Regions from separate parts of the Streptomyces sp. NPDC088817 genome, predicted to be linked through region 3. Evidence: riboswitches for the same ligand, from Rfam matches in the RefSeq annotation. Region 3 holds a riboswitch; each other region holds the start of a gene.

Evidence for each region. Region 3 has a riboswitch for thiamine pyrophosphate ahead of thiC (phosphomethylpyrimidine synthase ThiC). Riboswitches for the same ligand answer to the same signal wherever they lie in the genome.
Region 1: it holds a riboswitch for thiamine pyrophosphate, as region 3 does, so the genes downstream of both, ACIP4X_RS23465 (thiamine ABC transporter substrate binding subunit) here and thiC (phosphomethylpyrimidine synthase ThiC) in region 3, are expected to answer to the same signal.
Region 2: it holds a riboswitch for thiamine pyrophosphate, as region 3 does, so the genes downstream of both, thiO (glycine oxidase ThiO) here and thiC (phosphomethylpyrimidine synthase ThiC) in region 3, are expected to answer to the same signal.

What each region holds. Positions count from the first base shown of each region.
Region 1 covers NZ_JBIVJN010000013.1:65,287-68,554, forward strand. Annotated here, with positions in the region: gene ACIP4X_RS23460 (ABC transporter permease) at 1-527, opposite strand, end outside; gene ACIP4X_RS23465 (thiamine ABC transporter substrate binding subunit) at 503-1,579, opposite strand; TPP riboswitch at 1,662-1,767, opposite strand; gene rlmN (23S rRNA (adenine(2503)-C(2))-methyltransferase RlmN) at 1,811-2,917, opposite strand; gene ACIP4X_RS23475 (phosphatidate cytidylyltransferase) at 3,162-3,268, opposite strand, start outside.
Region 2 covers NZ_JBIVJN010000001.1:361,149-364,416, forward strand. Annotated here, with positions in the region: gene ACIP4X_RS01675 (helix-turn-helix domain-containing protein) at 66-431, opposite strand; gene ACIP4X_RS01680 (FAD-dependent oxidoreductase) at 498-1,727, opposite strand; TPP riboswitch at 1,836-1,947, shown strand; gene thiO (glycine oxidase ThiO) at 1,945-3,111, shown strand; gene thiS (sulfur carrier protein ThiS) at 3,108-3,268, shown strand, end outside.
Region 3 covers NZ_JBIVJN010000016.1:36,622-39,889, reverse strand. Annotated here, with positions in the region: gene thiC (phosphomethylpyrimidine synthase ThiC) at 1-1,656, opposite strand, end outside; TPP riboswitch at 1,649-1,826, opposite strand; gene ACIP4X_RS26525 (YibE/F family protein) at 1,898-3,268, shown strand, end outside.

The sequences.
Region 1 (3,268 bases), on a different contig from region 3:
TCGAGTCCCGCCCACAGTCCGCCCACGGTCCGTACGACGACGGCGTAGTTGAAGAAGACGTGGGCGAGCAGGATCGCCCACACCGTGGTGTCAAGGCGGACGCCCCACAGTTCGTCGAGCAGGCCGCCGCGCCCCACCAGCGCGAGGAACGCGGTGCCGACCACCACGGTGGGCAGCACGAACGGCACGGTGACGACGGCCCGCAGGACCTGCCGACCGGGGAAGTCGAGACGGGCGAAGACATAGGCGCCGGGCAGGGCGACGAGCAGGGTGAGCGCGGTGGAGGCGAGCGCCTGCCAGGTGGTGAACCACAGCACGTGCCGGATGTCGGACTGTCCGAGCACATCGGTGATCCGCCCCAACTGCCAGGCCCCGTCGCTCTCCAGGCCGCGCCGGACGATCGCGGTCACGGGGTAGGCGAAGAACACCGCGAAGAACGCGACGGGCACGGCCATGAGACCGAGCCGCGCCGCGTTCCCCGTCCGGCGGCCGCGTCCGCGGCCTACCTGAGGACGAGCGAGGTCCACGACTTGACCCACTGGTCACGGTTGGCGGCGATCCGGTCGGGGGCCATGGTCTCGGGGTTCTTGGCCTGGGGACCGTACTCGGTGAACTCCGGGGGTACCTGGGCGGCTTCGCGCACCGGGTAGACGAACATGTTCAGCGGCATGTCCTCCTGGAACTTCTCGCTGAGCAGGAAGTCCAGGAAGGCCTTGCCCCCTTCGGTGTTCCCGGCGTTGCTGAGCAGTCCCGCGTACTCGACCTGGCGGAAGCAGGTGCCCTGCGCGACGCCGGTCGGCGCGGTCTTCGGGCGCGGGTCGGCGTAGATGACCTCGGCGGGCGGCGAGGAGGCGTAGGAGACGACGAGGGGCCGGTCGCCCTTGGCCTTCCTGCCGCCGGCGGAACCGGAGAACTCCTGGTTGTAGGCCTGCTCCCAGCCGTCGACGACCTTGACGCCGTTGGCCTTGAGCTTCTTCCAGTAGTCCTGCCAGCCCTTGTCGCCGTACTTGGCCCCGGTGCCGAGCAGGAAGCCGAGGCCGGGCGAGGAGGTGGCGGCGTTCTCGGTGACGAGGAGGTTCCTGTACCGCGGCTTGATCAGGTCGTCGAACGAGGCGGGCGGGGCCAGCTTGTGGTCGGCGAAGTACTTCTTGTCGTAGTTGACGCAGATGTCGCCGCTGTCGATGGGCGTGACGCGGTGCTTGGCCTCGTCGACCCGGTACTGCGGCAGGACCAGGTCGGCGCCCTTCGGCTCGTACGGCTGGAACAGCCCGTTGTCCAGGGCACGCGACAGCAGGGTGTTGTCGACGCCGAAGAAGACGTCGCCCTGCGGGTTGTCCTTGGTGAGGATGGCCTTGTTGACGGCCCGGCCGGCGTCGCCGTCCTCCAGGACCCTCACCTTGTAGCCGGAGCTCTTCTCGAAGTCCGCGATGACGCTCTTGGACGCGGCCCACGAGTCGTGGCTGACCAGCGTCACCGTTCTGGAGCCCGCGGAGTCCTTGTCGTTCGGTGACGAGCCGCACGCCGACAGCGTGACCAGGCCGAGCCCGACCACGACTGCCGTGAAGGTCTTGATGTGCACTGGATGTCCTCCTGGGGGTTGGCCAGGAAGAGACGCGGCCCTGCCCGGGATCCGCGAGGGACACCCGGGCAGGGCACAACAGCTTGAGTGGTGACCGAACTTCCTACCCAGAATGACCTGGGCGAGGTTCAGAGGGTCTGCGGCCGGTGCCGCACTCTCAGCGCTGTGGCGCTCCCCTGTCGGAATATGAAGATGTGTAGGTTCTCAGCCTACCTTCCGGCCATCGCGCGGCTACCTCTCGGTGGCGGCCAGCTGACCGCAGGCGCCGTCGATCTCCTGGCCCCGGGTGTCCCGGACGGTCACCGGCACACCGTGGGCGGCGATCGCCTCGACGAACGCCTTCTCGTCCTCGGGCCGCGACGCGGTCCACTTCGAGCCGGGCGTCGGGTTCAGCGGGATCAGGTTGACGTGCACGGGCTTGCCCTTGAGCAGCCGGCCGAGCCGGTCACCGCGCCACGCCTGGTCGTTGATGTCCCGGATCAGCGCGTACTCGATGGACAGCCGGCGCCCGGACCTGGCGGTGTACTCGAATCCGGCGTCGAGCACCTCCCGCACCTTCCACCGTGTGTTGACCGGGACGAGCGTGTCGCGCAGTTCGTCGTCGGGCGCGTGCAGGGAGATGGCGAGCCGGCACTTGAAGCCCTCGTCGGAGAACCGGTGGATCGCCGGCACGAGACCCACCGTCGAGACGGTGATCCCGCGCTGGGACAGGCCGAGCCCGTCCGGCTCGGGGTCGGTCAGGGCGCGGATGGCACCGACGACGCGGTTGTAGTTGGCGAGCGGCTCGCCCATGCCCATGAAGACGATGTTCGACAGGCGCGCGGGACCACCGGGCACCTCGCCGTCCCGCAGGGCGCGCATCCCGTCGACGATCTGGTGCACGATCTCGGCGGTGGACAGGTTCCGGTCGAGCCCGGCCTGTCCCGTGGCGCAGAACGGGCAGTTCATGCCGCAGCCCGCCTGCGAGCTGATGCACATGGTCACCCGGTCCGGGTAGCGCATGAGCACCGACTCCACGAGCGTGCCGTCGAACAGGCGCCACAGCGTCTTGCGGGTGGTCCCCTGGTCGGTCGACAGATGCCGTACGACCGTCATCAGCTCGGGAAGCAGCGCCTCCTGGAGCTTGGCGCGGGACCCGGTGGGGATGTCGGTCCACTGCTCCGGGTCGTGCGCGTACCGCGCGAAGTAGTGCTGCGAGAGCTGCTTCGCACGGAACGGCTTCTCGCCGATCGCGGCGACGGCCTCCTTGCGCTCGGCGGGCGACAGATCGGCAAGATGCCGCGGCGGCTTCTTGGCACCGCGCGGCGCGACGAAAGTAAGTTCTCCGGGCTTGGGCATGGTGGTACCAGTGTCGCAGATCCACTTGGGTGACCTGCGGCGCCTCGGACGGCCCCGGCGGGCGTGGCACACTCCGGAGGTGTCCGGCAGGGGGTGAGTGAGTCCGCCAAGGGGAGAGACGTGACCGGTGGTTGGCCGCTGAACCCTCATACACGAGGAGAACGGCATCGAGCCCCCACCCGGTCCGGGTGGGGGCTCGATGGTTGGCCGTGGGATCAGGCGGAGCCGACGACTGGCCGTGGGATCAGGCGGAGCCGACGAAGAGGACCAGCAGGAGCCAGGCCACCGGCGCCGTGGGCAGCAGGGAGTCCAGGCGGTCCATGATGCCCCCGTGGCCCGGGAGCAGCGTGC
Region 2 (3,268 bases), on a different contig from region 3:
CTGTCGCGGCCACCGCCCGCCCGGCCGCCAGGACCGCGGCCGGGGAGCGTGGAGGAGCGGCCGGGTCAGACGGCGAGGGCCTGGGCGCGGCGCTTCACCTCGGTGCCGCGGTTCTCACTCAGGGCCTGGGCGGGGGTGCCCGGCAGGGTCGGGTCGGGGGTGAAAAGCCATTCGATCATCTCTTCGACCGTGAAGCCGTCGTCCCTCAGGAGCGTCAGGGTGCCGGACAGGCCCTTGACGACCTTGTCGCCGTCGATGAAGGCGGCGGGAACGTGCAGCGCGCGGTTCTCACCCCGGCGCACGGCGATGAGCTGGCCCTCCTTGACCAGCTGCCGCACACGTGTCACCTCGACGCCGAGCTGTTCGGCGATGTCGGGAAGGGTGAGCCAGGCAGGGACGAGAGCGTCGATCTTCGTGTCAATCTCGGTCACGAGGACAAGCGTGCCATCTGCCACTGACACTCGGAAGCCAGGCCCGTCCACCCGGGGACGCGCGCCTCACGCGGTCGCCGCCTTCAGAGGCTTCGCCGGGTCCGCCAGCAGCCGCGGATCCATGGGCGTGCCGGACTCGATCAGCCGCCGCCCCTGCGCCAGATCCCGCGGCCGGCCGACGGCCAGCAGGGCGACGAGCCGGCCCTCGCGGAGCCAGCAGACCGTCCACGCCGGTCCGGTGCGATCGCCGCGCCAGACGACGGCGTCGGCCGACGTGTGGTGCCCCGCGTACTGCACGAAGCGTCCGAACTGCTCGGACCAGAAGTACGGCACCGGGTCGTAGACCACGGGGGTGAGGCCGACGATGTCGGCCGCGACCGTGCGCGGGCCCTGGAGCGCGTTGTCCCAGTGGTGGATCAGCAGGCGCTCGCCGTACCGCCCCGAGGGGAAGGAGGCGCAGTCGCCGACCGCGTACACGTCCGGCACCGACGTGCGCAGATGGTCGTCCGCCAGGACGTCCCCGTGCGGGCCCAGCTCGATGCCGGAGCCGGCCAGCCAGTCCGTGGCGGGGCGTGCGCCGATGCCGACCACGACGGCGCCCGCGGGCAGCCGGGAGCCGTCGTCGAGCACGACCGCGCCGGGTTCGACGCGCTCCACGCGCGCGTGGGTGCGCAGTTCGGTGCCGCTGTCGGCGTACCAGGCGGTCATCGGCTCGGCCACCTCCGCGGGCAGCGCCCCGGCGAGCGGACGGTCCGCGGCCTCCACGACGGTCACGGCGCAGCCCGCCTCGCGCGCGGCGGTGGCGAACTCGGCGCCGATCCAGCCGGCGCCCACGACCACGATGTCGTGCTGCTCGGTGAGCACCGGCCGCAGCCGTTCGGCGTCGTCCAGGGTGCGCAGCAGGTGGACTCCCCGCACGCCCTCCGTGCCGGGCAGCCGGATCGGTTCGGCGCCGGTGGCCAGGACGAGGACGTCGTACGGCACCGGTCCGGCCGAGGTCTCCAGCACGCGCGTGCCGGGCCGCACGGCCAGTGCCTCGCAGCCGAGCCGCAGTTCGAGGCCGAGCGCCTCGAAGTCGATGTCGAAGGCGGAGCCCTCGGCCTTGCCGAGCAGGACGGCCTTGGACAGCGGCGGCCGGTCGTAGGGCTGGTGGGGTTCGGCGCCGATCAGTGTCACGGTGCCGGTGAAGCCCTGCTCGCGCAGGGCGACCGCGGTCTGCACACCGGCCATGCCGGCGCCCGCGACGACCACGCGCCGCGGCGCCGATGTGCCCTGTTCCTGCGTCTGGTCGCTCACCTGATCACCATAAGTCAACTGACACGGCGTCAGTCAGGGGCGTGCGGGGTGACCCGCTCCACGACCGGCTCCCGCAACCTGCCCCACCCGGGCTAGGGTGGCGACCGTACACGCACTCGCGGGAGCCCGGACGCACCGGGCTGAGAGGGAGGCTGGCGGCCTCCGACCGTACGAACCTGATCCGGGTCATGCCGGCGAAGGGAGGGGCTGGACGCCCATGTCGTCGTCACGTACGTCCGACGTCCTCGTCGTGGGGGGCGGAATCATCGGCCTGGTGACGGCCTGGCGCTCGGCGCAGCGCGGGTTCGCCACGGCCGTGGTGGACCCCGAGCCGGGCGGCGGGGCCGCACAGGTGGCCGCCGGGATGCTGGCCGCCGTCACCGAACTGCACTACGGCGAGCAGACCCTGCTCGCGCTCAACCTGGCCTCCGCCCGCCGGTACCCGGACTTCGCGGCCGAGCTGACCGAGCTGACCGGCCACGACCTCGGCTACCGCCGCTGCGGCACCCTCGCCGTCGCGCTGGACGCCGACGACCGCGCCCACCTGCGGGAACTGCACGACCTCCAGCGCCGTTCGGGCCTGGAGTCCGAGTGGCTGTCCGGGCGGGACTGCCGCCGCCTCGAACCGATGCTCGCGCCGGGCGTGCGCGGCGGGCTGCGGGTGGACGGCGACCACCAGATCGACCCGCGGCGGCTTGCCCGCGCCCTGGTCGCGGCCTGCGAGCGGGCGGGCGTGGTCTTCCACCGCGGCTGGGCCGAGCGGCTCACCGTGGCCCGCGGCCGGGCCACGGGCTGTGTGCTGCGCGACGGCACCGCGCCGGCCGCGGACCGGGTGGTGCTCGCCGCGGGCAGCCTCAGCGGACGGCTCGCGGGCGTCCCGGACGAGGTGCTGCCGCCGGTGCGGCCGGTGAAGGGACAGGTGCTGCGGCTGACGGTGCCGAAGCGGTACGCGCCGTTCCTGAGCCGTACTGTGCGGGCCGTGGTGCGCGGCAGCCAGGTCTACCTGGTGCCGCGGCTCGACGGGGAGCTGGTCGTCGGGGCCACGAGCGAGGAACTGGGCTGGGACACGACGGTGACGGCGGGCGGCGTGTACGAGCTGCTGCGCGACGCGCACGAGCTGGTGCCGGGGATCACCGAGCTGCCGCTCACGGAGACCAGGGCGGGACTGCGGCCCGGCTCCCCCGACAACGCGCCGCTGCTCGGCCCGACCGGCCTCGCCGGCCTGCTGCTCGCCACCGGGCACTACCGCAACGGTGTCCTGCTCACGCCGGTCACCGGTGACGCCATGGCGCACGTCCTGACCACCGGCGACCTGCCGGACGAGGTCCGCCCCTTCTCCCCCAGGCGTTTCCACGCCGCGGCACTCACGGAGCAGCCCGTATGAACATCTCCGTCAACGGTGAGGCCCGCCGGGTCGCGCCCGGCACGTCACTCGGCACCGTCGTGCGGACCCTGAGCGCGGCGCCCTCCGGGGTGGCCGCCGCCCTCAACGAGACCGTCGTGCCACGCGCGCGGTGGGCGTCCACGGCCCTGGCCGAGGG
Region 3 (3,268 bases):
GAAGTGCGCGGTCTTGGCGGGCTCCGCCGGGAGGGTCTCGTCGTGGAACTCCCGTGCCGTGTCCGGGTCCAGGGAGAGGTTGAACTGGTCCTCCCACCGGAACTCGAAGCGGGCGTCGGACAGCGCGTCGTCCCACTCCTGGGCGCCCGGGTGCCCCTTGGCGAGGTCGGCCGCATGGGCGGCGATCTTGTAGGTGATGACGCCGGTCTTGACGTCGTCACGGTTGGGCAGGCCCAGGTGTTCCTTGGGCGTGACGTAGCAGAGCATCGCCGTGCCCCACCAGGCGATCATCGCCGCGCCGATGCCGGAGGTGATGTGGTCGTAGGCCGGTGCGACGTCCGTCGTCAGCGGGCCGAGCGTATAGAACGGAGCCTCATCGCAGATCTCCTGCTGAAGGTCGATGTTCTCCTTGATCTTGTGCATCGGGACGTGTCCCGGGCCCTCGATCATGGTCTGTACGTTCAAACGCCTGGCGATCCGGCCGAGTTCCCCGAGCGTGCGCAGTTCCGCGAACTGGGCCTCGTCGTTGGCGTCCGCGATCGAGCCGGGCCGGAGGCCGTCGCCCAGCGAGTAGGTGACGTCGTACGCGGCGAGGATCTCGCAGAGCTCCTCGAAGTTCTCGTAGAGGAACGACTCCTTGTGGTGCGCCAGGCACCAGGCGGCCATGATCGAGCCGCCGCGCGAGACGATGCCGGTCTTGCGGTTCGCGGTGAGCGGCACATGGGCGAGGCGCACCCCGGCGTGCACGGTCATGTAGTCCACGCCCTGCTCGGCCTGCTCGACGACGGTGTCCTTGTAGATCTCCCAGGTCAGTTCCTCGGCCCTGCCGTCCACCTTCTCCAGGGCCTGGTAGAGCGGGACCGTGCCGATGGGGACGGGAGAGTTGCGCAGCACCCACTCCCGGGTGGTGTGGATGTTGCGGCCGGTGGAGAGGTCCATGACCGTGTCGGCGCCCCAGCGGGTCGCCCAGGTCATCTTGTCCACCTCCTCCTCGATGGAGGAGGTCACCGCGGAGTTGCCGATGTTGGCGTTGACCTTCACCAGGAACCGCTTGCCGATGATCATCGGTTCGATCTCGGGGTGGTTGACGTTGGCCGGCAGCACCGCACGGCCTGCCGCGATCTCCTCGCGGACGGTCTCGGGGGCGACGTTCTCCCGGATGGCCACGAACTCCATCTCCGGGGTGATCTCCCCGCGCCGCGCGTACCCGAGCTGTGTCACGGCTCGGCCGCCACGGCCGCGGCGGGGCTGGCGCGGCCGTCCGGGAAACACCGCGTCGAGGTTGCGCAGACCGCCGCGCGGCGAGGTGTGCTTGATCCCGTCGTCCTCGGGGCGGACCGGACGGCCCGCGTACTCTTCGGTGTCGCCGCGGGCCACGATCCAGTTCTCCCGCAGCGGCGGCAGGCCCCGGCGGACATCGGTGCCGACGAGCGGATCGGTGTACGGGCCGGAGGTGTCGTACAGCGTGACCGACTGCCCGTTGGTGAGGTGCACCTGACGGACCGGCACCCGCAGATCGGGCCGTGAGCCCTCCACGTAGCCCTTGTGCCAGCCGATGGACTTCCCGGCCTCCTCGCCGGAGGCGGCGGAAGCGATCTGCTCCTCGTCGCCGGAGAGCTGCTTGGAGGCAGGCGTGCGTACGTCCTTGTTGGTCATGAGACCTACTCCCTACGCCGGCATTACCCGGTAACAGGTTCGGCGGTCGGCGCAGCGGTGTCCGTCTGTCGGCGTCCCGTGTGAAACATCGCACGTTCCACGTGAAACATCGCGAAGACGGAGGTCAGCGCCCTCTCAGCCCGGTGCTCCGAGCTCCCGCGTGTGCAAAGGTGCCACCACGCTAGCGTCCATTGTGGCGCGGTGAACAGTGGGCCCGGCCCGTTCTTGCGATGATCGGGCGGTGACCACGACAGAGCGGTTCCCCCATCCACCGCCCGAACCACGGCGCGAACAGGACTTCCGGCACGGCCAGGAAGCCACCGGTACGAGTCATGGGCACGGCGCCGGTATCGGCCATGGGCACGGTCCCGCGACCGGTGGCGGGCACGGCCCGGGGAACGACCACGGACACGGTCCGGGGAGCGGTGGCGGACACGGGCACAGTCACAGCCACGGGCCCGCCGCACCCGTCTCGAAGCACCTCCGCAAGGTGATCGCCGCGATCCTGATTCCGTTCGCCGTCCTGGTGGTGGCCGGGCTCGCCATTCTGTGGCCGGGCGGTGCCCCGTCGCACGAGCGCACCGGCGTCGGCTTCGACCGGCAGACGCAGCAGGCGACCGTCGTCGAGGTGCTCGGGGTCAGTTGCCGGTCGGTGAACGCCTCCGGGGACGCACCGACCGGCGACACCTCCACCGCCGAGGGCTCCTCCGCACAGCAGCAGCAGTCCGGGGCCTGCAAGAAGGCCACGATCCGGGTGGACACCGGCAACGACAAGGGCCGGACCTTCACCGAGATCGTGCAGCCCGACCAGTCCCGGCAGCTGCATCAGGGCGAGAAGGTCGTGGTCGCCTACGAGCCCTCGGCACCCAAGGACCTGCAGTACTCGGTCACCGACGTCGACCGGCGCTTCCCGATGGCGCTGCTGGCCGGTATCTTCGCGCTCGCCGTCGTGGTCGTCGGGCGGATGCGGGGCGTCATGGCGCTGGTCGCGCTGGCCATCAGTTTCCTGGTGCTGAACCTGTTCATCCTGCCCGCGGTCCTTCAGGGATCGAACCCGCTGGTCGTGGCGGTGGTGGGGGCCAGCGCCATCATGCTGATCGCGCTGTACATGTGCCACGGCCTGTCCGCCCGTACCTCGGTCGCGGTACTCGGCACGCTGGTCTCGCTGATGCTGATCGGTGTTCTGGGCTCCCTGTTCATCGGCTGGGCCGCGCTGACCGGCAACACCGACGACAGCACCGGGCTGATCCACGGCCTGTATCCGTCGATAGACATGAGCGGCCTGCTGCTCGCCGGTGTCATCATCGGCTCGCTCGGCGTCCTGGACGATGTGACGGTGACCCAGACCTCGGCGGTCTGGGAACTGCACGAGGCCAATCCCGCGATGGGCCGGCGCGAGCTGTACCGGGCGGGCATCCGCATCGGACGTGACCATATCGCCTCCGTCGTCAACACCCTCGTCCTCGCGTACGCGGGTGCGGCGCTCCCTCTGCTGCTGCTGTTCTCCATCGCGCAGAGCGGTGTGACGACCGTCGCCACCAGTGAGCTCGTCGCGGAGGAGATCGTGCGCACGCTGGTGGGCTCGATCGGCCTGGTCGCCTCGGTGCCGGTC